DNA from 4 places in the Priestia sp. YIM B13486 genome. Region 1 is predicted to be linked to each of the others. Evidence: predicted binding sites of a transcription regulator. Region 1 holds the regulator's gene; each other region holds the start of a gene.

Region 1 (8,101 bases):
TGGTCCCGTGGTGTAGCGGTTAACATGCCTGCCTGTCACGCAGGAGATCGCGGGTTCGATTCCCGTCGGGACCGCCATGTTTTAGAAACGAAACAATGTGTTTCGTCTTTTTTATTGTTTGAACCATTTTTATATAAAACTTTACCGTCCTTAGGAGCAATCCTAAGGAATTTTTTATATACAAAGAAATTTCCTTATAGAATTGCGATGTTAAAGATTGTTGGATTTCTTACTGGATATGTATAGTCCACAACGTTTACAATATATATATACAGATTGAAATGAGGTTCTGAATGAATGACAGAGATTAACGAATTTACGTTTATGTCTACGTCTCCTGATGAAACTAATCAGCTGGCTGCTCGTCTAGCAACTTTATTAGAAGCTGGTGACGTGCTGCTGCTTGAAGGCGATTTGGGAGCTGGAAAGACAACATTCACAAAAAGTTTAGCTAAAGGATTAGGAATTGAACGCAATGTGAATAGCCCGACATTTACGATCATTAAAGAATACAAAAGCGGTCGCCTTCCTCTTTATCATATGGATGTGTACCGTCTAGGGGATGAATTTGAAGACCTAGGGTTCGATGAGTATTTTGAAGGAGATGGCGTGACGGTCGTGGAGTGGGCTCATCTGATTGAAGAGCAGCTTCCTAATGAATATATTCAAATCAATATTTACCATGAAAACGAAACGACTCGTAAAATCCTTGTAAAAGCGATAGGCAGTCGGTACGTTGAAATATGTAAGGAGCTTTTTAAAAGATGAAAATGTTAGCCATTGATACATCCAATTTTGTCATGGGTGTTGCTGTCGTTGAAGAAAACAAAGTAATTGGAGAAATTATTACGAATCTAAAAAAGAATCACTCCGTTCGTGTGATGAACGCTGTGGAATCTTTGTTAAAGGATTGTGATATTGCGCCAAGCGAGCTAGACCGTATTGTAGTGGCACATGGTCCCGGATCTTATACAGGTGTACGAATTGGCGTTACCATTGCCAAGACACTTGCTTGGACTTTAAATATTCCTTTAATAGGTGTATCTAGCCTTGAAGCACTAGCAGCAAACGGTCGCTATTTTGATGGGTATATTGCTCCGTTATTTGATGCGCGCCGTCAACAGCTTTATACAGGACTATATGAATGGAATAATGAACGAGGTCTTCTAGAAGTTGAAAGTGATCGACTTGTTATTAATAAGGACTGGGCGGAACATTTAAAGTCATACAACAAACCCATTTTATTCATAGGCAATGATCTTCCCATGCATGAAGAGGCGTTAAAAGAAGTGCTGGGTAAACAAGCTGTATTTGCCCATGTTCAGCAGTTTAATCCAAGACCAAGTGAATTGGCTTTTTTAGGAATGAAGAAAGAGCCGCAGTCTGTGCATACTTTTGTTCCGAACTACATTCGTTTAGCTGAAGCCGAAGCTAACTGGCTTGCTTCACAGCAAAAAGGATAAAAGAAGGTATAAACATGAAACTAACAATTAAGTTTCGTTTAATGGAAGTTAAAGATATTGATCAAGTAGTGAAAATCGAAGAGAAGTCTTTTACGACACCTTGGAGTTCAGAAGCGTTTCAAAATGAGTTAACCAATAATCAATTTTCAACTTACATTGTGATGGAAGAAGGAGAAAATATTATTGGGTATTGCGGAACGTGGATTGTTATTGACGAAGCACATGTAACCAACATTGCCCTATTGCCAGACTACCGAGGTAAGGGACTCGGTGAATTGCTGCTGCGCAACGTGATGGACGTTCTTCGAAAACTAGGTGCTGTGTCAATGACATTAGAAGTTAGGGTATCTAATCATATTGCACAATCATTGTATCAAAAGCTAGGTTTTAAACCTGGAGGTATTCGTAAGAATTATTATTCTGATAACAATGAGGATGCATTAGTTATGTGGGTGAATTTATGAGTGAAAATCAATTAATTTTAGCATTAGAAACAAGCTGTGATGAGACAGCAGCGGCCGTGATTCGAAACGGTCATGAAATTGTAGCCAATGTGGTGGCATCACAAATAGAAAGCCATAAACGATTTGGCGGTGTCGTACCGGAGATTGCATCTCGTCATCATGTGGAACAAATTACGGTAGTAGTTGAAGAAACTTTAAATCAAGCGAACTTGACGTTTGCAGATATTGATGCAATAGCTGTAACGGAAGGACCTGGGCTTGTGGGAGCACTTCTTATTGGCGTAAATGCAGCCAAAGCGCTAGCATTTGCACACCAAAAGCCATTAATTGGTGTTCATCATATTGCAGGACATATTTATGCAAATCAGCTAATCAAAAAATTAGAATTCCCGCTTTTATCGCTAGTTGTATCTGGAGGGCATACAGAGCTTGTATACATGGAAAGTCACGGTCAGTTTAAAGTGATTGGTGAAACGAGAGATGATGCGGCAGGAGAAGCCTACGATAAAGTAGCCCGCACGTTAAACCTTCCATATCCAGGCGGACCTCATATTGACCGCCTTGCACATGAAGGAGAGCCATTAATTGATTTGCCGCGTGCTTGGCTAGAAGAAGGATCCTATGATTTTAGTTTCAGTGGGTTAAAATCAGCAGTTATTAACACTGTCCACAACGCGAAGCAAAAAGGTGAAGAAATTCTTCCACAAACACTTGCTGCTAGCTTTCAAGCGAGTGTTATTGATGTGTTAGTAACTAAAACGGTTAAAGCTGCAAAGGAATATAAGGTTAAGCAAGTGTTAGTAGCAGGAGGAGTTGCTGCTAATAAAGGACTTAGAGCAGCGCTAGAAGAAGCATTTGCACCATTACCAAACATTGAGCTTATTATCCCGCCGCTATCTCTATGCACGGATAATGCCGCAATGATTGGAGCAGCGGCAAGTGTACGATTTGCTCAAGGAAAACGCTCAGATATGTCATTAAACGCAAACCCCGGTTTAGACTTGGAAGAGTAAGAGACGAATGAGATTTATTTCTCATTCGTCTTTTTTGTGGATAAAAATGATTTATCAACAATATTCAATAAATTTAGAATTGACTGTGGATAATTATGTGGAAAAGTCCGTGCACTCAGTACACGGACATGTTATCAACAAGTTTTAATTATGAAAATCAGACAGATATCCACTATTTATTCACAGAGTGGATAAAGCTTGTCCTAAAGCGCACGAACAAGTAAATAGGGTGAATAAATACGAAAAAATATAGGCTATTCTTCTAGAAGCAGCTGTAATTCTTCCCACTCTTCCATTAATGTGGATAACTGTGAAGAAATTTTTTCATTTTCACCGTTTAATCTTGATACTTCTTCGTGGTTTTGATAAATTTCAGGATTACAAAGAAGTTCTTCATTCTCCGCTTGTGCGGCTTCTAATTTGTTTACTTCAGTTTCAATTTCTTCAATTCGGCGCGTTCGCTGCCTCATCAATTTCTTTTGTTCTTTATCTTGTTTATAAGACTGTTTATCTACTTTTACCGTACGTTCTTCGTTGGCTTTTATATTTTCTAATTCTTTGATTTCCTCTATTTCTGCTTTCTTTTCTACATAATAGTCATAATCTCCAAGAAATTCTTCTACTCCTTCAGGAGATAGCTCTGCTATTTTGTTTGCAATACGATTAATAAAATAACGGTCATGTGAAACAAATAATAGAGTCCCTGGGTAATCAATTAACGCATTCTCGAGTACTTGTTTGCTATCTAAATCAAGATGGTTAGTAGGTTCATCCAAAATTAAGAAATTAGCTTTTTGAAGCATAAGCTTCGCAAGAGCCAAACGTGCTTTTTCACCACCGCTAAGCGTCGAAACGATTTTCAGTACATCATCACCTGAAAACAGAAAATTTCCAAGCGCTGTACGAATTTCTTTTTCAGGTTTGGATGGGTAGTCATCCCAAAGCTCATTTAAAACAGTTTTATTAGACGTTAAATTAGCTTGCTCTTGGTCGTAATAACCAACCATTACGTTTGAGCCAAAAGAAATGGTTCCAGTCTTGAAGCTTAGTTTATCCACAATACCTTTTAATAACGTAGATTTCCCAACTCCATTAGGACCAACCAACGCAAGGCTTTCACCTTTTTTAATCCGAAGGTTTGCGTCTTGGACGACATATTTGTTTTCATCATATCCGATGGACACGTTTTCGAGATTTAAGACTTCATTTCCGCTTTGACGCTCAATTTCAAACGAAAAACTAGCTGATTTTTCGCCTTCGTTAGGTCGATTTATTAACTCCATTCGATCGAGCTGCTTACGTCTGCTTTGCGCACGTTTTGTAGTCGATGCGCGGGCGATGTTTCGTTGAATAAAATCATTCAGTTTTGCGACTTCATCTTGCTGCTTTTCGTACTGACGCAACTCTTTTTCATATCGCTCTGCTTTTTGTACAAGGTATTTAGAGTAGTTGCCCGTGTACTTGACCGTTGTTTTTTGTGTGACTTCATACACTTGATTTACGACCTTATCAAGGAAGTAACGATCGTGTGAAACAATTAAAATAGCTCCTTCATACCCTTGCAAAAACTGTTCCAGCCATGCTAAAGTTTCAATATCTAAGTGGTTGGTAGGCTCATCCAGAATAAGCAAGTCTGGCTTTGTTAAAAGCAGTTTTGCAAGAGCCAAGCGCGTTTTTTGTCCACCGCTCAAGGAGGAAATAGGGGTGCTATAGTCAAAGTTTGAGAAACGGAAACCGTGAAGAATAGATCGTGTATCCGCTTCATATTGATAGCCGCCTAAATCTTTGAACGTTACTTGAAGCTGATCGTACTCTTTGGTTAGTTTTTCGTATTGAACTGAATCATTAAAAATGTCTGGATCGCCCATCTTCGTTTCAAGCGTACGTAATTCTTTTTCCATCTTCTTTAACGGAGCAAAGACTGTCATCATTTCTTCCCATATGGAGAGTGTTGACTCAAGAACTGTATCTTGTCCCATATAATCAATGGAAACACCTTTAGGTTTAATAATTTCTCCGCTGTCATAAGAAAGCTGCTCAGCAATAATTTTTAATAAAGTTGATTTACCTGCACCGTTTCGTCCCACTAGGGCAATGCGGTCTTTTGATTGTACTTCTAACTTTATATTCGATAAAATGGGTTCTGCCCCATAGTATTTTGTAATACCGTTCAATTGTAGAATAATCATTTTTTCACCTCTAGTAGTATATCCATAGTGTATTTTAACATATTTTCAACTACAAGTTCTTCCTACAAGCGTTTGTAATTTGTAGAGGGACAAGAACAAATGATGAAGCGAATGTTTTGATTCATGAAATAAAATGATTTTACCTGCACATTTTATACAGGATACTATGTTAAAATAAGAGATAAGTGCATCTCTGAACTTATATATGATGGATGTAGAAAATCCGTCATGACTAACAAACGGATCCTTTGAAGGGCTAATTGCTTCGTTCTAGCTACCGACTTTAAGTATTCCTGGATAGACAAAAGGCGTCGGGGTGTGAAGCGGAGTATATATAAAACAAGAGAAAAGAGAGAGAATTGGAAGCGCTACCTCAAGGCGGTTGAGGCTTTGTGAAAGGTAATGCAATATGACTTGAAAATGTTAGTAATGACATACATGAACTGAGGGGGTACAACGTGAACACTGAACAATTAAAAATACCACAAGCAACGGCTAAACGATTGCCGCTTTATTATCGTTTTTTAAAAAACTTGCATGCTTCTGGTAAACAGCGTGTTTCGTCAGCGGAGTTAAGTGAGGCAGTGAAAGTTGATTCTGCTACTATTCGCCGGGATTTTTCTTACTTTGGAGCATTAGGGAAAAAGGGATACGGCTACAATGTGAATTATTTACTTACATTTTTCCGTAAAACGTTAGACCAAGATGAAGTAACGAAAGTAGCACTGATTGGCGTAGGGAATCTGGGAACGGCCTTTTTAAATTATAATTTTATTAAAAATAATAACACCAAAATTGAGTGCGCTTTTGATGTGATAGAAGATAAAGTCGGTACAAAAGTAGGCGACGTGCCGGTTTATCACCTTGACCAATTGGAAGATTATATGAGTGATGATATCTCAGTGGCAATTTTAACCGTTCCTGCCCCTGTGGCTCAGCAAATTACCGATCGTTTAGTGAGTTGCGGAATTAAAGGGATTCTAAACTTCACTCCTGCACGCTTAAACGTACCGGATGAGATTCGACTGCATCATATTGATCTGGCTGTAGAATTACAGTCGCTTGTCTACTTTTTGAAAAATTATCCTGTTGAATAAGATGGACTGTGTTACGATTTCCTTAAGTCTAAATTAATAAGGAGAGTGGGAATATGGGGATTGGAGCAGGCAGTTGGATTATTATTGCGATTGTAGCACTGCTTATTTTTGGACCGAAACGGTTACCGGAGCTAGGAAGATCAGTCGGGCAAACGCTTAGAGAGTTTAAGCATGCCGCTAGCGGTGCCTCAGAAGATCGTGAAAAAGATAAACAGCGTCAAGTAGATGACAAAGAGTAAAAGGGTGATCATAGTATGACCGAACAAGAAATGTCAATATATGATCATATAGGAGAGCTGCGAAAGCGCATTTTAATTGTTTTATTTTTCTTTGTCATTGCCACAATTGGCGGCTTTTTTATAGCGGATAAGGTTATTGTCTATTTACAGCATGCTGATGAGGCAAAAAATTTAACGATGAATGCATTTAGGCTAACAGATCCAGTTAAGATTTATATGCAGTTTGCTGTTATTATCGGCTGTGTACTTGCAGCTCCTGTTGCACTGTATCAACTTTGGGCATTTATTAGTCCTGGTTTATATGAAAAAGAGCGTAAGGTAACGCTTGGATATATTCCTGTTTCCATTTTTCTCTTTATCGGCGGTGTCTCTTTTTCTTATTTTGTGTTGTTTCCATTTGTCGTCGATTTTATGACGCGCGTTTCTGATGAGCTGAATGTAAACCAAGTGATTGGCATTAATGAATACTTTTCTTTTTTAATGCAGCTCACACTGCCTTTTGGCCTGTTGTTTCAGCTTCCTGTTGTCGTCATGTTTTTGACGCGATTAGGAATTATCACGCCTATGTTTTTATCTCAAATTCGAAAGTATGCCTATTTCGTACTGCTAGTTATTGCCGCACTTATTACACCACCAGAATTGCTCTCGCACATGATGGTGACAGTGCCGCTCTTAATTTTGTATGAAATCAGCATCATTATTTCCCGCATTTCGTATCGCAAAGTGTTAAAGGCAAGGGCAGAGCAAGAAAGAGAAGATGTTAGTATGTAAAAAAACCACTGAAACAGTGGTTTTTTTATTTAGATGAATCATCTTGATTTTTATATTGCTGCTGCAACTTTTTAATTTTATAGTGCAAGATAAAAATGCGCACCGCAAATCTGAAATCGAACGCGGCTACGAGTGCAAATAAGATCGTGGGGAAATTCCACACGGTTTCCTGAGCATTTTGAATAGCCAGGTAGGTGAATAAAACCCCCATAATAATATAAATAAACCCTCGTGTTAAAGGGATATTCTTCATAAAAACATGCCTCCAAAAATAAACTGCATTTGTTCTGCTTGCTTTTGCATTTCTATAATTTTATCTGCAAAAATAGTTTGAGATAAAATAACGACTGTATTCATCAACACGTGAGCAATAATGGGTACAATAATTAGTTTTGTTCTTGCATAAAGGAATGCAAATACAAATCCCATGGCTGTATACACGAGCAAATGTTTAAAATCCCAGTGTACGGCAGCAAAAATAAGGGAACTAATAAATGCAGAGACAAAGAAATTATATCGTTTGTGAAGAGAGCCGAAAATAATCTTTCGAAAAATAATCTCTTCTAGAATTGGTCCAATAACAGACGTAACGACAATTAGGAACGGCGTTGCTTTAACAAGATTAACAATATTTTGTGTGTTTTCAGATACTTGGGTAATGCCAAGAGCGTGCTCAATCATACCTGCTACAGCTTGACCAGCCATAGCCAGGAACACCCCAAGGACTGACCAGACCACAGTTACCGTTGTTCCCGCATGTTCTATACGCATGGACATGTCACGGCGTAGCAGCAGTAAGACAATAAGTAAACCAAGGATAAAGCTAATGATGGTCCAATAAGTCAAAAGCATGACATTCGCTGTT
Region 2 (8,101 bases), on a different contig from region 1:
TTGTGTTCCTATCTTTTAAATAATACACGACGTCTTTTTTATATTGAGATAATGTTTCTTGTCGATCAAAAGCTTCGTCATATAGTTTCTTCATTTTGAGTTTTTTGTTTTTCGCTATTTCTTCTCGAACGAATTGATCATCTTGAAACTTTTTTTGAATGTTTTTAACTTCTAGATCCTGCTGCTTTATATAGGCATCTTCAACGTTTTTGCTCTTTGCCTGCTTAGCGTCTTCTATTTTTTCTTCATATTTATCGTGCACGTTTTTTATTTGTTCTGTTAATGTTCCTTCCGTATATCGATACGACTCAATCTCTTCTCCTGTTATCTTATTTGCATTAACGGTATTCTTATCTTTTTGTGTCAATTCTAAAAGGTAGAGATCATTTGTAAAACGACTTATTTGCTTTTTGAAGTCTTCTGATTTTACATAGCTGCTTTTTTGTAAATAGTTTGTTTTTAATAGATTATGCACGTTACTAATTGAAGAAATAGTTGCTCCTAAACCAAATAAAAACAAGATAATCCCTATAGCTGAAATGACGCTACTTTTCCATTTTGTATCCAAGTCCCCACACAACCTTTACATACCTCGGATTTTTTGGTTCAATCTCAATTTTTTCTCTTATTTTTCTAATGTGTACCGCTACTGTATTTTCTGCGTTGTAGCCTGGTTCATTCCATACGCGTTCATAAATATCATGTATAGAAAAAACTCTCCCTGCATTTTTCATTAATAACTCTACAATTTTATACTCAATGGGAGTCAGCTTAATGAACACCCCGTCAAGAGTGACGGACTTAGCCTCAATATCAAGTACGAGACCTCGGATATCAATCGTCTTTGTTTCCTCATATGTACCTAATGTTACATATCTTCTTAACTGTGATTTAACTCTAGCTATCAGTTCTAATGGATTAAAAGGCTTTGTCACATAATCATCTGCTCCTACCTGCAGACCGAGCACTTTATCTGCATCTTCGCTTTTAGCGCTCAGCATAATAATCGGGATATTTTTTTGTTCTCGGATTTTAAACGTCGTTGAAATGCCGTCTTGCCTTGGCATCATAATATCAAGAATAATTAAGTGAACTTTTTCTTTATTTAGTATCTCTATGGCTTCGATTCCATCTTTGGCCGTAAAGACTTTAATGCCTTCATTTTTCAAATAAATAGCAATGCCATTACGGATTTCTTGCTCATCGTCTACGACTAAAACCACATATTCGTTCATTGATTTCTCACACTCCTTTCAAAAGTATATCATGGGTCATTTCGTCTATGGATTTTATTGTAAACTGCATTTCTTAAGAAAAAGGAAGGGGAAATCTTAAGATTTTCTTAAGCTTCATATGTTGAAAAAGGTTTAAAGAATAGGGATAACAGGAACGTTAAAAGAAAAAATATAATCAATTCCTCATTTGATTCTAAAGAACTATCCGTGAGCGATTATATCTTTTTATTTAAAAGGAGGATGATTTAACTTGGAACGGAATCATACAATTATGCAATTTTTCGAATGGCATGTGCCAGCTGATGGCGAGCATTGGCAACGCCTTAAAGAGCTCGCTCCTCAACTAAAAGAACAAGGAATTGATTCCGTGTGGATTCCCCCGGTTACAAAAGGTGTTTCATCAGAGGATAATGGCTACGGCGTTTACGACTTATACGATCTTGGCGAATTTGATCAAAAAGGAACCGTTCGTACAAAGTATGGAACCAAGCAAGAGCTGCATGAAGCGATTGATGCCTGTCATAATCATGGAATTAATGTCTATGTGGATATTGTAATGAACCATAAAGCTGCAGCAGATGAAAAAGAAACGTTCCACGTCATTGAAGTGGACCCCATGAACCGAACAGAAGAAATTTCTGAACCTTTTGAAATTGAAGGGTGGACAAAGTTTACATTTGAAGGGCGCGGCGATCAATATTCTTCTTTCAAATGGAACTTTAATCATTTTAACGGCACTGATTACGATGATAAAAATGGAAAAGAAGGCGTTTTTCGTATTGCCGGAGAAAACAAAAGCTGGAACGAAAACGTGGATCAAGAGTTTGGCAACTACGATTATTTAATGTTTGCGAATATTGATTACGATCATCCTGAAGTTCGAGAAGAAATGATCAAATGGGGAAAATGGTTAGCAGACACTCTGCAGTGCGACGGTTATCGATTAGACGCCATTAAACATATTAACCACGATTTTATTAAAGAGTTTGCCCACGAATTGTCCTCTTCTCAAGAAAAGCCCTTTTATTTTGTGGGAGAGTTTTGGAATCCAGAGTTAACAGCCTGTCAGGAATTCCTAGACGTGATTGATTATCAAATCGATTTGTTTGACGTATCGCTGCACTATAAACTGCATGAAGCCTCTCAGCAAGGAAGAGATTTTGATTTAACCACGATTTTTGATGATACATTAGTCAAGACTCACCCTTTGAATGTTGTCACATTTGTAGATAACCATGACTCTCAGCCAAATGAATCTTTAGAATCTTGGGTAGAAGATTGGTTCAAACAGAGTGCTTACGCTCTAATTTTACTTCGTGAAGACGGTTATCCTTGTGTGTTTTACGGAGACTATTTTGGGATAGGCGGAGAGCACCCAATTGAAGGAAAAGAAAAAGATATTTCCGCTCTCTTGCATGTACGCTATGACAAAGCATACGGCCAGCAAGACGATTATTTTGATCACCCGAATACTATTGGATGGGTAAGGCATGGTGTAGAGGAATTTGAGAAGTCTGGATGCGCTGTGGTGATGTCAAACGGTGAAGATGGCGAAAAGAGAATGTTCGTCGGCGAACACCGAAGTGGACAAACGTGGATCGACTTCACAAACAACCGAGAGGACCAAGTTGTGATTGAAGAAGATGGCTACGGACAGTTCCCTGTAAATGGCGGCTCTGTATCCGTTTGGGCTGAAGCATAAAAAAAACAGTGGCCTGCGCCACTGTTTTTTACCATAGACCTAGCAGTTTCCACCACAAGCCGCCAATTCCAATCCAAATGATAATATGAATAATTGAAATTAAAAAGCCGAGCGACCACCATTTTTGCTGCGTTACATAGCCACTACCGAAGAACACCGGTGCCGGTCCACTTCCGTAGTGAGTTAAACAGCCAAATAAATTGCTAAAGAACGCTAAAATTAATGCTGACAGTAACGGAGGCGCACCAGCGGCCACGATGACAGATAAAAATGCTGCGTACATAGCGCTGACGTGAGCCGTGTTACTCGCAAAAAAGTAGTGAGAATAAAAATATGCAATAGCTAATACAATCAACGCCGTCATCCAAGACATATGGCTAACAGTGCCTTTCATCAGATCACTGAACCAAGGAATCATGCCTAGATCATTTAAGAAAGTTGCCATCATAACCAAAACAGCAAACCAGACTAATGTATCCCATGCTCCCTGTTCTTTTTTGATGTCCGACCAGCTTAACACTTGCGTTAAAAGCAGCGCACATAGACCAATAAAAGCAGTTGTTGTTGCATTAATATTTAAATTAGCGCCAAAAATCCACAGCACAAGAAGAAGTAAAAATACGCCAATCATGTACCATTCTTCTTTCTTTAGCGGACCCATTTCATTTAGTTTTTTTGCTGCAATTTCAGATGCTTCCGGCGTTTCTTTTAATTCTGGCGGATACAGCTTATAAATAACGAGCGGAATAACGATTAAACTAATAATTCCAGGTACGATTGCAGCCGCTGCCCAGCCAACCCATGAAATAGTCTTGCCTGTAATTTGTTCCGTCATTTTAACCGCAAGAGGATTGGCCGCCATTGCTGTTACGAACATAGCGGATGTGATCATATCTCCTTGAAACGATACTTTTGTTAAGAAAGCACCGACTCTGCGCTCCGTACCGTCGCCAGTTCTCGATCCGTATGTTTCGGATAAAGAACGAATGATTGGAAGAATAATTCCTCCAGCTCGTGCTGTATTAGACGGCATTGCAGGTGATAAAAGTAAGTCACTTACGATAAGAGAATACGATAGTCCCAACGTCTTTTTACCGAACAAACGAACGAAGATATAGGCAACCCTTGTTCCTAGACCAGTCTTAATAAAACCTCTAGAAATAAAGAATGCAATAACGATTAACCAAATCGTCGTATTTTGAAAACCGCTGAGCGATTGTTCAAGTGTTAATGTATTAGTTAATACAATAATGGTTAAAGATAAAATAGCTACACTGCCCAATGGCAATGGTTTAATGATAAGCCCTACGATAGTAGCCACAAAAATAGCGAATAAGTGCCAAGCCTTCAAATCAAGTCCGGACGGAGGTGTAATAAACCATAAAATAAGTCCGATTGCCAGACAAATTAATAAAGGAATAAATTTCACTTCGCCGGCAGGCTTTTTTGTTGTTTCAGCCATAATCTTTCTCCTTTCATGTTTTTAAATAATAGTAATAGTATGCTCTTTCCACTTCGTACTCAATACTTATCCCATTTAAAATAAAATAATTGTAAAAATACGTTTCGTAAGGATGATATTGTAAAATTGTGAAGTGTTGAGCATAATTCCTTTATTATTTTATCATATATATTGACAATATTTATCTCTTACCTTCATTTTATTCCCTTCAAAATAGCTTGTAAGCGTTATTTTTTTAAAAATAAATAAACTGCATGAATTCATCATGCAGCCTTGCATTTAGCGATTTACTTTTTGAATAAACACGACTTTTAAATAATTACCTGACTTAAATTCTTTTATTGTTTTAAAATCAGCTGGAAGAGCGAACTGCTCCATCATTTTGTACTGTTCTCCTTTTTCATTAAAAGCTTTTTCAATAAACGAATGGAATTTTTTCATATCAAAATTGCTTGCGTTCGTAGATGCTACAATGACACCATTTGGCTTTGTAAGAGCAATAGCTTCTTTTAATAAATCTTTGTAGTCTTTTGCCGCGCTGAACGTATGCTTTTTCGACTTGGCAAAGCTCGGCGGATCTAGCACCACAAGATCGAAGGTCATGTTCTTCTTGACCGCATATTTAAAATACTTGAAAACATCTTCTACGATAATGTCCTGTGCTTCGTGATCAATTCCATTTACACTAAATTGCTCAATTGTTTTAGCCAAGCTGCGATTGGCTAAATCGACACTTGTTGTTTTCGCAGCTCCTCCAAGAGCGGCCGCCACTGAAAATGCGCCTGTATACGAAAACATATTTAGCACGGTCTTTCCTTTTGCATATTTATCTCGAATCGTTTTACGGACGTCTCGCTGATCTAAAAAGACTCCCACCATCGCTCCGTCATTTAAGTAAACGGCAAAACGAATACCATTTTCTTTTATAATTAAAGGGAATTCACCTTTATCCCCTGCTACAAAATCATCTTCTTCAATATACTGACCCTTTACGTTAAAACGTTTTTTCTGGTACAGCCCTTTAAAGTTAGGCGCAGACTTTAAGGCTTCAATGACGTATTCTTTAAATTGATAAATTCCTTCACTATACCAACTCATGACGTAATATCCGTCATAATAATCAATAATCAAGCCGCCGATTCCGTCACCTTCACTATTAAATACGCGAAAAGCAGTTGTGTCTTCAGACGCATAAAAGTCATGACGAGATGAAATAGCTTGCTGAATTTTTCTAGCAAAAAACGCCGCGTCAATTTGCTCATTTTTCTTCTTCGTAAGAATCCATCCGTAGCCTTTGTTTTGTTTTCCATAATAGCCTTTGGCTAAAAATTGATTCTTGGGAGTGACTAAGTTAATAATAACCCCTTCTTCTTGCAGTTTATGACCATCAACAAGCGCATCTTTTTCAATGAGTGGATAACCCTTGTTCACTTTTTTAATAAAAGCTTCTTTGGCTATAACTTGTACTTCTTTTCTCATGTGTACACCCTATCTATTTAATTTATTTCATTCTAGTTCTATCCATTTTACAACAATAATCTACATTTATCTTAACATAGATAAACAGCCCCGTTTCTAGTTATAAATAGAAAAGCAGAGGATGCCTTGAAACACCCTCTGCTTGATATGAATAAAAAATGAAATGTATGTTTTATGTTTCAAGATAAAAAATTATGAGCACTCTTGCCCCGTATAAGCATCGAACTGAGTGACGTTTTTTTCTGCTAAAATACCTTTCAATTTTGCTGTACGAGCCAAAGCGCTTCTTGTCGCCTTTAGCTATGTCTTTATTGTAAGAGCGGCACATGAATGCACTGTGAAGCCCGGCTGAATGCTATCTGAACAAATTCTGAAAGATAGCTGAATAACTTCTAGTTAAACTTGTCATATAAATGTTCAACGTTCTTAACAACAGCTCAACAAATCCAGCGCTTCTCTTTATATTTCCTCAACAATCAAATGATTTAATAAGTGTATGAATACAATTTGGAGGTTATCAACCATGAAAAAACGAGTATCTCTTGGACTATCTCTCACCCTTTTAGCTTCTAGTGCCGCTTCTGCTTTTGCAGCAGAGCATCACCCAGTTCAACATCCAAAACAAATCAAAAGCGTCGAGTTTCAGCCAATGAAAGCACCTACTACGATTGAAAATATGATTAAAACGTATACAGAGGCATCTGTAAAAGTAACGTATAAAGATGGAAGCGTTGAAGAAACGCCGCTTAACTATAACCAGCTCTTTCTTTCAAAAGATAAAATTGTCGATAATAAAGGGGAATTAATCGCCGCAGGTACACCGATCGATGCAAACGGGGATCCGATTATTGACCGAAGCGTTCCTGATAAGCCATCACCGTACGTATCAGACGCACCGGATTCAAACAGCTTTATCACCATCAACGGTAAGTCTTATATTATTTCACATTATGAATATGAATCTGTTAATAATGCTGGAAAAGAGATTTCCGGTCTTCCCGCTTCAATGACGCTTACACAAGTTGACCGAGATGATAAAACAGGAAAATTAACGGTCAACCATGCTAAAAAAATTGATTTTTCCAATGTAAATGGTTTATGGACGCCGTGTAATGGCTCTACAACGGATTGGGGTACTCACCTTGGTTCAGAAGAATATGAGCCCGATGCACGTGCTTTTGAAGATCCTTCATCCAGCTCTTATAAAGACGTCACGAACTTCGCTAAGCTTTATTTCGGCGACACGTCAAAAGCAAATCCTTACTACTACGGCTGGATTCCAGAAATTTCAGTGGATGAAAGCGGCCATGCATCCGTCGTAAAACATTACAGCACAGGCCGTTTTTCACACGAAATGATGCAGGTACTTCCAGATAACAAAACCGCTCTTTTTGGAGACGATGGGTCTAATACCATGATGTTTATGTATGTAGCAGATAAGGAAAAAGACTTCTCAGCAGGAACTCTTTATGCGGCAAAGTTTAAACAAACGAGCACAGAAAATGGAGGTAAAGGCGACCTTCAGTGGATTAAGCTTGGCCATGCAACAGACAATGAAGTGAAAACAATAATCGACAAAGGCACAAAATTTAGTGATATTTTTGAAACAGCTGACCAGCCTAAAAAAGGATTTAAAGCTGTGAAAACCGCTGCAAGTAAAAAAGTTGAATACCTAAAAGTAAAGCCTGGTATGGAAAAAGCAGCTGCCTTTTTAGAATCACGCCGATACGGTGCAATTTTAGGTGCAACATCTGAATTCAACAAGATGGAAGGACTAACGGTTAACAAAAAAGACAAAAAAGCGTATATGGCTATTTCTTACCAAAATAGTGCCATGCTAAAAGAATCTGGCGCTGTACAAGATGATATCCAGCTTCCAAAATTAGAGTCTGGTGTGACCTACCAGCTGAACTTAGGATCGCATCAAAAAGACCAAGCAAACGGCAAGATTAACAGTCGCTACGTTCCTGCAAGCATGGAAGGGCTACTGATTGGACAAGATCTAGAAAAAGCAGATGCATACGGTAATACAGCGGACCCAAATAAAATTGCCAACCCTGACAACCTTACGTATTCAAATGACTTAAATACACTGTTTATCGGAGAAGACAGCTCACTGCATACAAACAACTTCGTATGGGCTTATAATGTAAAAACTAAAAAACTATCACGCATCCTTTCAGTTCCAGTGGGAGCAGAAGCAACAGGACTTCGTGCAGTAGA
Region 3 (8,101 bases), on a different contig from region 1:
ACAGTTCGTTTTACGCTGCCGCCATCTACAGTTGGAACTGTGAATTCATAAGAGCGAACTGTTGCTGTTTGATACACAAGCTTAGTTTTTGCTTTTGACCACTCTAACATGCTGAATCCGTCGCCGATTGGATGTGCAAGTTTGCCGTTATATGTGATATAGCCGTAATTTGTTAATCCTTTTTCTACTGCACTGTTTGTAAATGTCTCAGATAAGTAGCTTGATAGCTCAGCTTTTGTATCAAATTCTGGGCAAAGATACACGTACTCAGTTCCTTTATATTCAAATGTACGTTCTGTACATGGTTTGTTTTTATAACCGTGCAGAGCACTCCAGAAATGATTGCTGGCACTAGCTGCAATTTTGACAGCATTTGCATCCGTTAGTGTTGTAGATGTTATTTGTGCTGTAACTCCAGTGCTTAGTGTAAAGAAAATAGCGATTGATGATAAAACTAGTCCAATTTTTTTCATTTCTAACTCACTCCTAATTAATTAACCTTATTTATGTAACAATTATGTGTTTTATATTTCTTTTGTTACATTTATATTACAATAAATTTGTAATAAAAGAAAGTGTTTTGTCTTTTTTTCTTAAATTTTTTTAGTTTTTTACTAGTTTCTAAACTAGTTATAGTAAGGGAATTACCAGTTAAAGGTTGATTTATCAACGTTTTCAGGCGTTTCTTTCTACTTTTTAATCTTTTTTTCAAAAAAAGATTGTCTGTAACAAAAATGTAATAAAAGAAGCTTAATACCTTTACGATACAGAAAAATAAAGATAAAACAGTGAAAGATCGATTCTAAAAGTTTGTTTTCCTTTTTTAGGCATATTTCTTTTTGGGTTTTGAGGTTTTTAGTAGAGTAGATTAAAAGGAGGCGAAATGATGAAAGGTATTATACATAGTGAAAAAAGTGGAATAGCAGGTATGAAGTACAGAAATCTTCAGGAGATGCTCCCTGAAAGAGGAGAAGTAAAAGTAAGACTAAAAACAGCAGGTTTAAACCGGAGAGATTTATTCGTTATGAATAATCGAGGCAAAGGAGATAAGCCGTTTATCCCCGGTTCAGACGGTGCAGGCATTATAGAAGAATTGGGAGAAGGCGTAAAAGGTTTAAAAAAAGGAATGGAAGTAATTATTAATCCAAGTCTAGAGTGGGATTGTGTAGAACACGTTCCACTTACACCTAAAATTTTAGGCGGTCCATCACATGGAACATTTGCAGAGTATGTAATCATACAAGCGAATAACGTTGTACAAAAGCCATCTTATCTATCTTGGAAACAGGCGGGAGTTCTTTCATTATCCGCTTTAACTGCTTATAGAGCTCTATTTACAAAAGGTCAATTAAAAAAAGGAGAGCACCTCCTTATTCCCGGTATAGGAAGCGGAGTCGCGACCTATGGATTGTTATTCGCAAAAGCTATCGGAGCTAACGTAACAGTCACTTCTAGAAGTGGTGAAAAAAGAAAGCAAGCTCTAAAGCATGGAGCGAATTATGCATTAGGTAGCGGAAGCAACCTAAAAGAAGAAACCAACAATAGAAAAGTAGATATCATACTTGATAGTGTGGGGGCAGCTTTATTTCCTGCTTATTTTGAAATGTTAAAGCCAAATGGAAGAATTGTTAATTTTGGTGCAAGTTCTGGAAATGAAGTTGAATTACCCCTAAGAACCATTTTTTATCCTCAATTCAACATACTCGGTACGTCTATGGGAAGCCAGGAAGAATTCGTGGAAATGATGGATTTTATAGAGAAACATCAAATTAAACCAATCGTCGATCGATTCTATCCGCTGTCAGAGGCAGTTGCAGCCTGCGAACGATTAGATAAAGGGAAACAATTTGGCAACATAGGTTTACTTATTTCGGAATAAAAAAACCCCCAGCGCTAACTGGGGACTTTTTTATATAATCAAACGTTTGTTTAAATGAAAGAAACACGGTAATAACAGCTTTTTAGCGCTTTTTATCATAACCACCAAGCCAATAAAAAAGTAACCAACCCTCCTAGTATCAAAAATCCCATGCTGTATTTGAGCGTGTATTTAAACAGTTCACCTTCTTTTCCAGCCAGTCCCACTGCTCCGGCAGCGACGGCAATTGATTGAGGAGAAAGCATTTTAGCCATCACGCCGCCGGCAGTATTGGCCGCTACGAGAATAACTGGCAAGACATTAATTTGCTGAGCTGTAGTTAGCTGCAAGTTGCCGAACAGCGCATTATTTGATACGACAGACCCCGTTAGAAATACGCCGATCCAGCCAAGAAATGGAGATAAAAATGGAAAATAAGCGGCTGATGTAGCGAGCGCCAATCCAAGTGTAGAAGACTGTCCTGAATAATTTGAAATAAAAGCAAAAGCAATGACCATCATAATAGTAATAATAGGTCTTGATAATTCTTTTACGGTTTCTAAAAGAGTGGTCCATGCCACTTTTGGCGATACGTTAAGCAAGAAAACTGAAAGGATACAAGCAATAAGAATTGCTGTACCTGTTGCTGCAAATACGTCTATTTTTAAGGTAGCAGCGTAAGGCGTAGGATCTTTTACTAAAGGCGCTGCTTTAATTACGTGATTGTGTAAAAATGGGACGTTAATAAGCAGGTTCATATGTTCAAGCATTTTTTTGACAAAAGAAATGCTCCAAGCCGTAACGAGTATCGTTAATAGAATAAAAGGAGACCAAGCCTTTAAAATCTGTTTTGGTGACAGGCTGAAGCTTTTAGCTGCTGCCGGGCTTGTTCGTTTAATATAAAAAGCAAGAGCAAGTAAACTCACAATAGAAGATGTGATATTTGGAAGTTCAGGGCCGATGTATGTAACAGTTAAATACTGTGTCAGTGCATAGGAAACGGCTGTGATGCTCGTTGCTTTCCATACGTCTTTTAATCCTTTTATCCCATCCATAATAAAGACAAGTAAAAAAGGGATAAGAAAAGAAATAATCGGAAGCTGCGTGCCAAGAAAATGAGCAATTTCTTTTGGATCTATGCCAGATACTTGTCCTGCGACAATAACAGGAATCCCCATGGCGCCAAACGCTCCTGAAGCTGTATTAGCAATTAAACATAGCGCCGCTGCTTTTAATGGTTTGAACCCAAGTCCAACTAGAAGCGCTGCTGTAATGGCAATTGGAGCTCCAAATCCCGCTGCCCCTTCTAAAAAAGCATTAAAGGAAAAAGCAACAAGCAGCATTTGCAAGCGGGGGTCATCCGTTATTGAAATAATAGATTGTCTGATGGTAGTAAACTGTCCGCTTTTGACAGTTAGCTTGTATAAGAACACCGCTCCGATAATAATATAGCTGATGGGCCAAAGTGCATACAGAAACCCATAGCCTGTGGCTCCTAAGATCATTGAGGCAGGCATATCATAAAAATAAATAGCAATAATCATAGAAAGAAGCACCGTAATACCAGCAGCAATATGTCCTTTTAATTTCAAAAGAGTTAAAGCAATAAAGAAAAAGATAATGGGGATGAGTGCAATTAGTGCAGAAAGCCAAATATTATCTAACGGATTATATACCTGAGTCCACGTCATATTCATACACCTCTACTACATATTTAAAACAAGGGAGCGGGGGAGTCCCCCGCAAAAATCTTTAGATGTTACACAAAAGCTCTGTCGCGAGTTTGCTTAAGTATGCTAGCAGAGTGCTCGAGCTGCTGCTGTTCGTGAGGGGTTAAATTCAATTCAATAATTTGACGCACGCCGTTTTTATTAATGATAGCTGGTACGCCGATATACACATCAGAAATACCATATTGTCCTTCTAATAAAGCAGATACTGTTAAAATAGAATTTTCATCATCTAAAATAGCCTTGGTAATGCGTACAAGCCCCATTGCAATTCCGTAATAAGTCGCTCCTTTTCGATTAATAATATGGTAAGCCGCATCGCGGGTTTGTTCGAATAGATGCTGCATATCCGGTTCTTTTTCAATAGCGGCAGTATTGATAAAATGTTCGAGCTTCACACCGCCAATTTGCGCGTGGCTCCAAACAGGAAATTCCGTATCTCCATGTTCCCCCATAATATAAGCGTGGACGTTGCGAGAATCTACTTCGAAATAGTCGCTTAACAAGTAGCGGAAGCGAGCTGTGTCAAGAATCGTTCCTGAACCAATTACCCGTTCGTTTGGTAATCCTGATACTTTTTGTGTAACGTGTGCGAGAATATCAACTGGATTTGTTGCCACTAAAATGATGCCGTCAAATCCGCTGTTCATAATATCTTTTACAATGCATTCAAAAATTTTAACGTTTTTTTCAACTAGATCTAAGCGTGTTTCCCCTGGAGCTTGATTAGCGCCCGCTGTAATAACTACTAAATCAGCGTCAGCACAGTCTTTATAATCTCCAGCCCAGATTTTCATCGGTGTGGCAAATGGCATTCCATGATTGATATCACGTGCTTCACCTTCTGCTTTTTCTTTGTTCATATCGATTAACACTAATTCATTGGCAATACCTTGATTCACCATTGAAAAAGCGTAGCTTGAGCCAACAAAACCAGTTCCGATAACAGCAACTTTTCGTGTTTTTGGTGTGAATTGTGTTTTCATTTGTACCATCCTTTGAATTTTATTTTGTGATGTTTTTCACAATGTTAGTGTAACAAGAATAAATTGCTTCAGCTGTGATAAAAATCACACCCTTTAAAAAATAGTAAACAATTTTACAGGGCGATTTTAAAAAATGTCCTTCTACATGAAGTGCCACATTTAGAAAGATCTTAAACGTTTAAAGTGTTGAGTAAAGGCAACTTGTTTTGCAGAAAGCTAAAGAGTTTAACATTCTCTATTTGTATGTTAGCAGCCAATAATGTTTCTATAGACCCACACGAAATCCATTTGTTACACTAAGTTTGCTTATTTTGAATAAAGGAGTGGAAGGGATGGAGAACTACTATGAGCAAGCCCAAAAAGGCGCTTGGGTTAGTATCTTATCATATATCTTTTTATCAACATGTAAACTTATCATTGCGGGTGTCACCGCTTCCTCTGCATTAAAAGCCGACGGTCTTAATAATGTTACAGATATTATTGCATCGATTGCCGTCTTGGTCGGCTTAAAAATCTCTAAAAAACCTCGTGATAATGATCATCCCTATGGACATTCCAGAGCGGAACATATTTCTTCACTTATTGCTTCTTTTATTATGATGGTCATCGGACTAGAAGTATTGGTTGATGCGGGTCAGTCATTATTTATGGACAAATCTGAAGCTCCTAATTTACTGGCTGCTTGGGTAGGTCTTGGAGCGGCTGCTATTATGGGTGGTGTTTACCGATATAATATTAAGCTTGCTAAAAAACTTGATAGCCAGTCTTTATATGCGGTTGCTAAAGATAATTTGTCTGATGCACTTGTGAGTATAGGGGCTGTTGTGGGAATTTTCGGCTCCCAATTCGGCTTGCCATGGCTGGATGTGGTAGCTGCTTTTGCTGTGGGAATTATTATTTGTAAAACAGCCATTGAGATTTTTAAAGAAGCGGCTCATTCCTTAACGGACGGATTTGATGAAGAAAAGTTAGGGCACTACAAAGAAAGCATCGAGCTTGTAGAAGGTGTAAAAGAAGTAGAAGATGTGAAAGCGCGCAAGCTTGGTAATCAAGTCGTGATTGATGTAACTGTTAAAGTAGATCCCCATTTAAATGTTATCAAAAGCCATGAAATTGCCGATCAAATTGAACATATGATGAACGATGAGCATCAAATTAAAGATACGCTTGTTCATATTGAACCTGATGCATACGAAAAGCAAAAATAAGACCAGCACGTTCTTTCGTTATGAAAGGATGCGCTGGTTTTATTCTGCGGGAATTTGAAATAAATCACAAAAACTTCTTCAAAAATGAAAATGAAAAGCCGTTATTAGTAATATAAAGATTTTTGTAGAAGGGTGAGGGAATGAAGAGGTTAAGTGCAAAGCTCGTAGTATTTTTTAGTATTTTTATAGCTATTTTATTATTAGTTGTTTCAGGGGCTGTTTATCAATTTACCAAAACGCAAATAGAAAAAGATGTAGAAGTTCAGTCTCAAAGTCAAGTGAAAGAGTTAAAAGAAACCATTCATACATACTTAGACATGTATAGTCGTTCTTTGCTGACGTATAGTGAAAACGATGTAATTGTTAATTTTGTTAAGCAGGAAGGAGATCAAACAAACCAAGCGAAAAATCCGTATTTTACATGGAACACAGTTCAAAAAGAGTTTACGCAGTTTAAAGAAAAGTATCCAAACCTAGCACTTGAATACATAGGCACTCAAAATAAAGGAATGTATTCTGTTCCCAAACAAGAGTTTGGTTCAAACTATGATCCGACTTCAAGGGTATGGTACAAACAAGCAGTAGAATCACCTAATGATGTGGTTTATACGGATCCATATGAAGATGCAGCAACAAAAAAGACGGTCGTGACAATTGCAAAGGCTATTTTAGATCCAGATACTAAAAATGTACTGGGCGTTATAGCTACTGATTTAGACTTAGATGCATTAAAAAACATTGTAGGTAAAGCAGAAGTAAATCACGGTGGGTATGCATTTTTATTTGATCAAAATGGCACAGCGCTCGTTCATCCAACAGAAGCTGGGAAAAATTTGATGAATCAGCCATTTATGAAAAAAATGTACGAAGCAGACCGGAATAGAGATTTCATGAAGTATACCTTTCAAGGTGAAGAGAGAGTCATGGCATATGATACTCTCGAAGGGACGAATTGGAAGATAGGAAATGCCTTTATTTATAATGAAATGCTCTCAAGCGCTCATCATTTACTGACTGTTATTGTCTGGATTGCGTTAATTGGAATCTTATTATCAGTGGTGTTAACCATCTTTTTCTCAAGAATTATTACTAATCCAATTCGCCGCCTGAAAAATGAAGTAGCCAAAGTAACAGCTGGCGATTTAACGGTTCAGGTGAAGACGAAGTCAAAAGATGAAATTGGTGAGCTTACTCATTTATTTAATGATATGGTAGCCAAAATGAAAACATTGATTGGCACGGTTCAGACGTCTGTTGAGACAGTAAAAACGTCTGTTGAAGACTTGAGTGCCGTATCTGAAGAAGCAACTGCATCCAGTGAGGAAATCGGCCGGGCTATCCATGAGATTGCCAGCGGTGCCACACAGCAAGCTTCTGACGCTGACTCTACTAATCATAAAACGATGAGTTTATCTTCGCAAATTGAAGAAGTCACTGAACGAAATGCACAGATTAATAAAATGACGATTGAAGCTGTAAGCATCAATGAAAAAGGTTTAAAACAGATGCAGCTCCTTCGCAACCAAACCACTGAATCGTCTCAAACGATTCACGCTGTTCAAGCTGTAATGGAAGAATTAACAAATAAGATGAAAAAAATTGAATCTATTATTTTCACGATTAATAGTATTTCAGATCAGACAAATTTACTTGCATTAAATGCTAGTATTGAAGCAGCTCGTGCAGGAGAACATGGCAAAGGATTTGCGGTAGTAGCTGAAGAAGTGCGAAAACTTGCTGAACAGTCCTCTCAGGCCACTGAACAAGTTCGCCATACGATTAGAGCGATTCAAGGGGAAGTCGCTGCTGCGCGTGAAGAATGCAACCGTACAGAAGAGCTTTCAAAGTCTCAAGACTTTGTGGTAGGAGATACAGAACGAGCTTTTCATGAAATTGCAACTACGATTGAACAAGTGGCAGCGGCTGTCGAACATGTGACAAGCAGCATGGACAGTATCGATGAGCATAAGGAAGACGTGGTAGCGGCAATTCAAAGCATAGCAGCTATTGCACAGCAATCAGCAGCGGGAACTGAAGAAATTACCGCTTCTACAGAAGAACAAATTAGAGCTATTTCTACTGTTTCTCAATCAGCTGAACATCTGCAAGAGATTAGTGAAGAATTGGCGAACTTGATTCGTCAGTTTAAAATTCAATAGAAAAAAAGAGGCTAGGACAAAAGTATTTTAGTTAAAGGAAAATCCGAACGATGAATTGAGATTCTTGATAAAGAATTCAACTCGTTCGGATTTTTTTATTGATATGGTGAACGCAGGTTTCATGTATGTTGCTGCTTCTAGCTGGTGATTGGAGGGCAAG
Region 4 (8,101 bases), on a different contig from region 1:
AAGATCAGCTGCGTTTTTCTGTTGCTTACTGGCACACGTTTACAGCAGATGGTACGGATCCTTTTGGCGCAGCTACTATGCAAAGATCTTGGGATAGATATGATGGAATGGATTTAGCAAAAGCTAGAGTTGAGGCAGCTTTTCAACTTTTTGAAACATTAAATGTTCCATTCTTCGCATTTCATGATCGAGACATTGCTCCTGAGGGCAGTACGTTGCAAGAAACAAATAAAAATCTTGATGTTATCGTCACTATGATCAAAGAATATATGCAAACAAGTAACGTAAAGTTATTATGGAACACAGCGAATATGTTTACAAATCCCCGGTTCGTTCATGGTGCAGCTACTTCTTGTAATGCAGATGTATTTGCTTATGCGGCGGCTCAAGTAAAAAAGGGGCTTGAAACAGCAAAAGAATTAGGCGCAGAAAATTATGTATTCTGGGGCGGCCGTGAGGGATATGAAACACTGCTTAACACAAATTTACAGTTAGAGCTAGATAACTTAGCTAGATTTATGCATATGGCTGTAGATTACGCAACCGAAATTGGATATACGGGGCAGTTTTTAATTGAACCTAAACCTAAAGAGCCTACGACACATCAGTATGATACCGATGCAGCAACAACTATTTCATTTTTAAGACAATACGGATTAGATAAATACTTCAAACTTAATCTAGAAGCTAACCACGCAACGTTAGCTGGGCATACATTTGAACACGAATTACGAGTAGCTAGAGTACAAGGCTTCTTAGGATCAGTGGATGCAAACCAAGGTGACCCTCTTTTAGGCTGGGATACAGATGAATTCCCAACGGATTTATATTCTACAACGCTAGCAATGTATGAAATCCTGCAAAATGGAGGGCTGGGAAGCGGAGGATTAAACTTTGATGCCAAAGTACGCAGAGGTTCTTTTGAACAAGACGATTTACTCTATGCTCATGTAGCAGGAATGGATGCGTTTGCTCGAGGATTGAAAGTAGCACATAAATTAGTAGAAGATCGTGTTTTCGAAAATGTTATCAACGAGCGCTACAGCAGCTTTAAAGAGGGAATTGGGCTTGAGATTGTGGAAGGAAAAGCTAACTTCCATACACTGGAGCAGTACGCGTTTAAAAATCCGAATATTATGAATAAATCAGGAAGACAAGAACGATTAAAGGCTATTTTAAATCAATATATTTTGGAAGTTTAAAAAACAAACGAGAGTAGAAACGATTTCTACTCTCGTTTATAAACGCGGAGGTATTAAGATGAAATATGTAATTGGAATTGATCTAGGAACAAGCGCCGTAAAAACGGTTTTAGTTGATACAAAAGGCAAGATTTGCGCTGTGGTTTCTAAGGATTATCCTCTCCTTCATGAAAAAACAGGGTATAGCGAACAGAATCCAGAAGAATGGGTTCAGCAGACGGCTAGTGCTTTAAGTGAATTAATTGCTAACGCTAATATAAAACCCGAAGATATAGAAGGAATTAGTTATTCTGGACAAATGCATGGCCTTGTGATGCTGGATGAAAACTATAACCTATTACGTAACGCCATTTTGTGGAATGACACAAGAACAACAGAACAATGTCATCATCTCTATAAAGTCATTGGAGAAAAACGTCTTTTAAAGATAACAAAAAACCAGGCTTTAGAAGGATTTACTCTTCCTAAGTTATTGTGGGTAAAAGAGTATGAACCGGCTATATTTGAAAAAACAGCTGTATTTATGCTGCCTAAAGATTATTTACGCTTTAAAATGACCGGCTTTATTCATAGTGAATATTCAGATGCTGCCGGTACATTATTATTAAACATCAGCAAGAAAAAATGGGATGATGAGCTTTGCCAATTAACAGGAATCAATATTAATCTTTGTCCGCCACTAGTTGAATCTAGTGAATGCATAGGCAATATTAGTGAAGCGTTCTCTCAAAAAACGGGATTAGCCACTTCAACGAAAGTATTTGCAGGTGGAGCTGATAATGCTTGCGGAGCAATTGGCGCCGGCATTTTATCATCAGGGGAAACACTATGTAGCATTGGGACATCAGGTGTTGTTCTTTCTTATGAGGAACGAAGCGATAGAGACTTTGATGGAAAAGTCCATTATTTTAATCATGGAAAAGAAAATGCCTTTTATACGATGGGTGTTACGCTATCTGCGGGGTACAGTTTAGGCTGGTTTAAGGACAATTTCGCAAAAAACGTCACGTTTGAAGAATTATTGGCTGACCTAAAAAATGTCCCAATCGGCTCAAACGGCCTTTTATTTACCCCTTACTTAGTCGGAGAACGTACACCGCATGCAGATGCTACGATTCGCGGAAGTTTTATAGGAATGGACGCCTCTCATAAAAAGAGAGACTTTACGCGAGCGGTTATTGAAGGTATTACGTTTTCTTTAAATGAGTCAATTGAAATCTTTCGAGAAAACGGAAAGGAAATTACGTCTATTGTATCCATTGGGGGCGGAGCAAAAAATGATCATTGGCTTCAAATTCAAGCAGACGTTTTTAATGCGAAAATCGTAAAGTTGTCTACTGAACAAGGCCCAGCGTTAGGAGCAGCTATGCTAGCAGCTTATGGTTGTGGCTGGTATAACTCATTGGAAGAGTGTGCAAACGTATTTATTACGTCTTCGAAAACATATTATCCTAACGCAGAACATGTACAAGTCTATAAACAGCTTTATGAATTATATAAAGAAGTCTACCTTCAAACAAACGACTTAAGTAAAAAGCTAGGCGAATTTAAAAGGAAATAATAGGTTGCAAAATATGCAACCTTACTTTAAAAAGAAACTTCATATGAAAGTAGCTTGTATCAATTGATTATGGTTGTATATCGATATACCTGACACAAAAGGAAGTATAGAAAATGCTGTAGTAAGATTTGATTCACTAGAAAAATACGTACATTGGAGGGGAGGATAAGAGCAGTTAGTCGAATAGACGACGAAAATTTCTTTTGTGTTCCAATAATTTGAAAACGTATTCAAATAAGTGCGAACTCAGTTAGAAATAGAACTTCTACTGTTACTTTTAACTAACTGCTTTTAACAACGCATGAAACAAAATCGAAACTCATTATATATTTTTTCTATTACCTTAGTTGCCGCTATCGGAGGGTTACTGTTTGGATATGACACAGCTGTAATATCTGGAGCTGAAGAATCATTAAAGGTGTATCTTATTGACAGCTTAGGGTTAGGATCTTTAGCACACGGTGTTACTGTATCAAGTGCTTTAATAGGATGTATTATTGGAGGATTGGTATCTGGTTATTTTGCGACGAAACTAGGACGCAAACAATCACTTATACTAGCAGCTATTCTTTTTATAGTCTCAGCGTTAGGAGCTTCTTATCCTGAGTTTTTATTTTTCACAAAAGGGGAACCGACACTCTCTTTGTTACTTGCTTTTAACTTCTACCGCATTATAGGTGGGATTGGTGTTGGCTTAGCATCAGCCATTTGTCCCATCTATATAGGAGAAATTGCACCGGCAGATATTCGCGGCAGATTGGTATCGTTCAATCAATTTATGATTATTTTTGGAATGTTAGTCGTTTACTTCGTGAATTGGGGTATTGCAAATGGGGAAACCTTAGAATGGATTAATGATGTAGGTTGGAGATACATGTTTGCTTCAGGAGCCATTCCAGCTTTACTCTTTGCAGCACTCTTGTTTTTAGTTCCTGAAACGCCTCGCTACTTAGCTATACAGAATCAAGATCAAAAAGCTTTAGCCATACTAACTAAAATTAATGGATCTTCAGAAGCGAAATCAATTTTAGAAGATATTAAACAAACAATTTCTACCAATGTTTCGTCTGAAAAATTATTGGCATATGGAAAATTAGTTATCGTTGTAGGTATACTGCTTTCTGTATTTCAACAGTTTGTAGGAATCAATGTAGCTCTATATTATGCTCCGCGTATTTTTGAAAGCATGGGAGCAGCTAAAGGTTCTTCTATGCTGCAAACTATTATTATGGGATTAGTAAACGTTATTTTTACAGTAATTGCAATTTTGACGGTTGATCGTTTGGGAAGAAAACCTTTATTAATAACAGGGTCTATCGGAATGGCCATTGGAATGTTCGGTGTAGCAAGCATGGCTTTTTCAAACATCATTGGTATAGGGACGCTCGTATTTATCATTATTTATACAGCTTCCTTTATGATGTCATGGGGACCAATTTGTTGGGTGCTCATTTCAGAGATTTTTCCTAATAAAATTAGAGGTCGTGCTGTAGCTATTGCCGTAGCTGCTCAGTGGGCGGCTAACTATTTTATTTCCTCTACATATCCCGTGATGATGGAATATAGCGGAGGATTAACATATGGTTTTTACGGTTTAATGAGTATACTTTCTGCTTTGTTTGTCTGGAAATTTGTTCCTGAAACAAAAGGTAAAACTCTCGAACAAATGGAAAATATGTGGAGAAAAAAACTAGGGGCTTCAAAGAGTAAGAAGGCCATATAACCATTGAGCTTTTACTTAGAGAATAGATGAATATAAAAATTTCAAAAACACCTAAACTATCTTTAGGTGTTTTTAATATGTAATCTTTATGAAGAAAGTGGATAGCTTTTTTAAAAAATATTGCTATAGTAATAAGTCTCTTTGAAAATAGAAATATAGTTTTCTTTATGAGGAGTGTTTCATCGTAAATATAAATAACGGTGCAATGAATTTACAAAAAATCTGGGGGTATCCGCTATATACGGAATATCCTAAAGAATTAAAGTATGATCATGCTTCCTGGGTTCCCGCGTATCAGAATCGGAATATGATTGATTGGATGTTTCAGCAGGTCAAACAAGCAAATCAGTAAGTGTTAAAGCTCAATACTTCATCTAGTACTTATAAAAAACTCTTTCAGTTAATAAAAACTGGAAGAGTTTTTTTCTTTTATTAGGATAGTCACAAGGCACCTTTTATTCCCCACAATTACCCAAATATGTGACGAATTTATGGTAAAGCCATTTAAACTAGATAAAAAGCGCTTCAAGTGTGATGAATATCACACCTTTTAATGATACAACATGATAATTTTTTAGGAGTAAGCAATATGTCATGACAAACTTCAATATGTTAGGAGGTTATTAGCCTTTTGATCTGTTGAGATGCATCTCTAATATGAACGTTTATATACCATTATTATGTACAGAGATTTAGAAGAAGGGAGCCTGAGCTTAGGTGAGAAAGCAAAAATCAATGCATATTGGCAAGTTAATCATTCTCTCCGTATTCATCACAATTTTTTTAGCAGGCTGTGATAGTCGTTATTTGATTTTAAATCCGCAGGGGGCGGTGGCTCAAAAAGAATACCAGTTAATTATTTTTTCCATAATTTTATGCACAATTGTTGTTATTCCTGTTTTAGGTCTGCTTGTGTATATCGTTTTACGCTACCGTGATAAGCCTGGAAATAAGGCTTCGTATCGGCCAGACTGGGACGATAGTAAGCGTCTTGAATTTATTTGGTGGGGGATCCCCATTATTATTATTAGTATTTTAGGTTTCGCTACGGCCAAGACGACGTATGACTTAGTAGATCCGCCGAAAAAAGATGTAAAGCCGCTAACAATTGAAGTAACATCCCTTGACTGGAAATGGTTATTTCAATATCCGGATCAAGATATTGCGACAGTGAACTATGTCAACATTCCAAAAGATGTGCCCGTTCAATTCGTGCTAACGTCAGATGCACCTATGAATTCTTTTTGGGTACCCGAGTTGGGAGGACAATTATATACCATGCCGGGAATGGCAATGGGGCTTTGGCTGCAAGCTGATCACAAGGGAGAATATTTTGGTTCGGGTGCTAATTTTACGGGTGAAGGGTTCGCTCATATGAACTTTAAAGTTAAATCTACATCGACAAAAGAATTTAATCAATGGGTAAAGCAAGTGAAAGAAACATCACCAGCTTTAACAAAAGCTGATTATAGCAACCTTGCCCAACAAGGTCTTTCTCTAGAAAAATCGTATTCTACCATTCCTAAAGACTTATTCCAAGAAATTGTCATTAAAAACGGTGGTCAATATTATAGTCAGCATCACCATATGAAAAATGAAGACATGAAGACTATGAATGTGGCTTCTGAAGAACAAGTACATGCACAGCATGAGCACCAGGAAGGAGGAAAATAAGTTGTTAGAAAAATTAAAAGATTTTTCATCTCATTTTTTTGTGACAGGAGAACCGATGATTTACGGAGCAGATGTCGCCATTTTATTAACATTAGCCGGTATTATTTTTGTTCTTACGTATCTTAAAAAATGGAAGTGGCTATGGCGTGAGTGGCTCACAACGGTGGATCATAAAAAAATTGGTATTATGTATATGCTTTCTTCATTATTAATGCTGTTTCGAGGCGGAGTAGATGCATTATTAATGCGTATGCAACTAGCATTCCCTCAGTGGCATTTTCTAGATTCTAATCATTACAACGAAATTTTTACTACGCACGGAACCATTATGATTCTATTTATGGCAATGCCGCTTATGTTTGCGTTCTTTAACATTGTTGTACCTCTTCAAATTGGAGCAAGGGATGTCGCCTATCCTTTTTTAAACGCGGTAAGCTTTTGGCTATTTTTCTTTGGCGCCATGCTTTTCAATTTGTCGTTTGTAATCGGCGGCTCGCCAGATGCAGGATGGTTGAGTTATCCTCCGCTTTCTGGCATGCAGTTCAGTCCTGGACCAGGTCAAGATTTTTATATTTGGGGTATTCAAATATCAGGTATTGGCAGCTTGGCTTCTGGAATTAATTTTATTATGACTATTTTAAAAATGCGTGCACCGGGCATGAAACTTATGCATATGCCCCTATTCACGTGGTCCGTTCTAGCAAGCTGTATTATTATCATTTTCGCGTTTCCTGTATTAACCGTAACGCTTGCTTTATTGTTTATTGACCGCTTCTTTGACGGACACTTATTTACTATGACCGGCGGAGGAAATCCGATGATGTACATTAACTTAATTTGGATGTGGGGACATCCTGAAGTGTATATCGTTGTACTTCCTGCATTCGGCATTTTTTCTGAAATCGTTGCAACGTTTTCTCAAAAGAAGATATTTGGCTATAAGTCTATGGTTTTTTCAATGATGATTATTAGCGTTCTATCGTATTTCACATGGGTACATCATTTCTTTACGATGGGTGCAGGTGCTAATGTGAATGTGTTTTTTGCTATTACGACGATGGCTATCGGAATTCCAACGGGTGTTAAAGTGTTCAACTGGTTATTTACGATGTTCCGCGGCCGTATTCAAATGACGCAGCCAATGCTATGGACAATTGCTTTTATCCCGTGTTTTGTTGTGGGAGGAGCAACGGGTGTTATGCTTTCAGCAGCTCCCGCAGACTATCAGTATCATAATAGCTACTTTTTAGTTGCACACTTTCACCAAGTGTTAATTGGAGGCGTTGTATTCGGATTTTTTGCAGGTTTGTACTATTGGTGGCCAAAAATGTTTGGCTTTAAATTAAATGACCGTCTTGGTAAATGGGCGTTTTGGACATGGAATATTGGTTTTTATGTATGCTTCATGCCTCAATACGCATTAGGGTTTATGGGAATGACGCGCCGTATTTATACGTACAACTTTGACATGGGATGGGGACCGCTGAACGTTATCTCTACAGTCGGAGCTTTCTTTATGGGCATAGGGTTTATCTTTCAAGCATGGCAGATTCTTCATGGCATTAAGTACGGAGAACGGGATGTAACAGGGGATCCTTGGAATGGACGTACATTAGAATGGTCCATCCCTTCACCGCCGCCGCACTACAATTTTGCAGTGATTCCAACAGTAACGGGGCAAGATGCGTGGTGGACAATAAAAGAAGAAAGAAAAAAGAAAAAAGCGAAGGAAACAGCTGCTTTCTCTCCGATTCATATGCCTAAGAATTCAGGTATTCCATTTATCATGTCGGTTTTTTGGTTCATTGCTGGTTTTGGCTTAACGTTCCACTGGGTGTGGATGGCGATATTCGGTTTGACAGGAGTCGGAGCTTGTTTACTAGCTCGTTCTTTTCAATACAACTCGGACTATTATATTCCGGTGGATGAAATTCGACATAC

Evidence for each region. The regulator Rex, encoded in region 1, represses fermentation and respiration genes when NADH is low (regulators of the CRP and FNR family bind a similar motif). The targets are predictions, from matches to a motif close to TTGTGAAATATTTCACAA.
Region 2: the regulator Rex is predicted to act here: its motif matches at 4,526-4,543, upstream of ACFX4G_RS16305 (anion permease).
Region 3: the regulator Rex is predicted to act here: its motif matches at 4,599-4,616, upstream of ACFX4G_RS23120 (L-lactate dehydrogenase).
Region 4: the regulator Rex is predicted to act here: its motif matches at 5,016-5,033, upstream of ACFX4G_RS04620 (cytochrome c oxidase subunit II).

What each region holds. Positions count from the first base shown of each region.
Region 1 covers NZ_JBHZOZ010000024.1:10,718-18,818, reverse strand. Annotated here, with positions in the region: tRNA gene ACFX4G_RS27765 (tRNA-Asp) at 2-77, shown strand; gene tsaE (tRNA (adenosine(37)-N6)-threonylcarbamoyltransferase complex ATPase subunit type 1 TsaE) at 298-768, shown strand; gene tsaB (tRNA (adenosine(37)-N6)-threonylcarbamoyltransferase complex dimerization subunit type 1 TsaB) at 765-1,463, shown strand; gene rimI (ribosomal protein S18-alanine N-acetyltransferase) at 1,478-1,927, shown strand; gene tsaD (tRNA (adenosine(37)-N6)-threonylcarbamoyltransferase complex transferase subunit TsaD) at 1,924-2,940, shown strand; gene ACFX4G_RS27740 (ABC-F family ATP-binding cassette domain-containing protein) at 3,195-5,129, opposite strand; gene ACFX4G_RS27735 (redox-sensing transcriptional repressor Rex) at 5,588-6,226, shown strand; gene tatA (twin-arginine translocase TatA/TatE family subunit) at 6,280-6,465, shown strand; gene tatC (twin-arginine translocase subunit TatC) at 6,481-7,236, shown strand; gene ACFX4G_RS27720 (YdiK family protein) at 7,262-7,489, opposite strand; gene ACFX4G_RS27715 (CPBP family intramembrane glutamic endopeptidase) at 7,486-8,101, opposite strand, start outside.
Region 2 covers NZ_JBHZOZ010000005.1:320,547-328,647, forward strand. Annotated here, with positions in the region: gene ACFX4G_RS16290 (sensor histidine kinase) at 1-568, opposite strand, end outside; gene ACFX4G_RS16295 (response regulator transcription factor) at 546-1,235, opposite strand; gene ACFX4G_RS16300 (alpha-amylase) at 1,486-2,937, shown strand; gene ACFX4G_RS16305 (anion permease) at 2,966-4,399, opposite strand; gene ACFX4G_RS16310 (class I SAM-dependent rRNA methyltransferase) at 4,679-5,878, opposite strand; gene ACFX4G_RS16315 (PhoX family protein) at 6,402-8,101, shown strand, end outside.
Region 3 covers NZ_JBHZOZ010000012.1:45,425-53,525, forward strand. Annotated here, with positions in the region: gene ACFX4G_RS23105 (IseA DL-endopeptidase inhibitor family protein) at 1-473, opposite strand, end outside; gene ACFX4G_RS23110 (zinc-binding dehydrogenase) at 887-1,879, shown strand; gene ACFX4G_RS23115 (lactate permease LctP family transporter) at 1,975-3,555, opposite strand; gene ACFX4G_RS23120 (L-lactate dehydrogenase) at 3,618-4,574, opposite strand; gene ACFX4G_RS23125 (cation diffusion facilitator family transporter) at 4,907-5,782, shown strand; gene ACFX4G_RS23130 (methyl-accepting chemotaxis protein) at 5,923-7,941, shown strand.
Region 4 covers NZ_JBHZOZ010000002.1:75,761-83,861, forward strand. Annotated here, with positions in the region: gene xylA (xylose isomerase) at 1-1,202, shown strand, start outside; gene xylB (xylulokinase) at 1,261-2,763, shown strand; gene xylE (D-xylose transporter XylE) at 3,065-4,486, shown strand; gene ACFX4G_RS04615 (hypothetical protein) at 4,692-4,838, shown strand; gene ACFX4G_RS04620 (cytochrome c oxidase subunit II) at 5,222-6,160, shown strand; gene qoxB (cytochrome aa3 quinol oxidase subunit I) at 6,162-8,101, shown strand, end outside.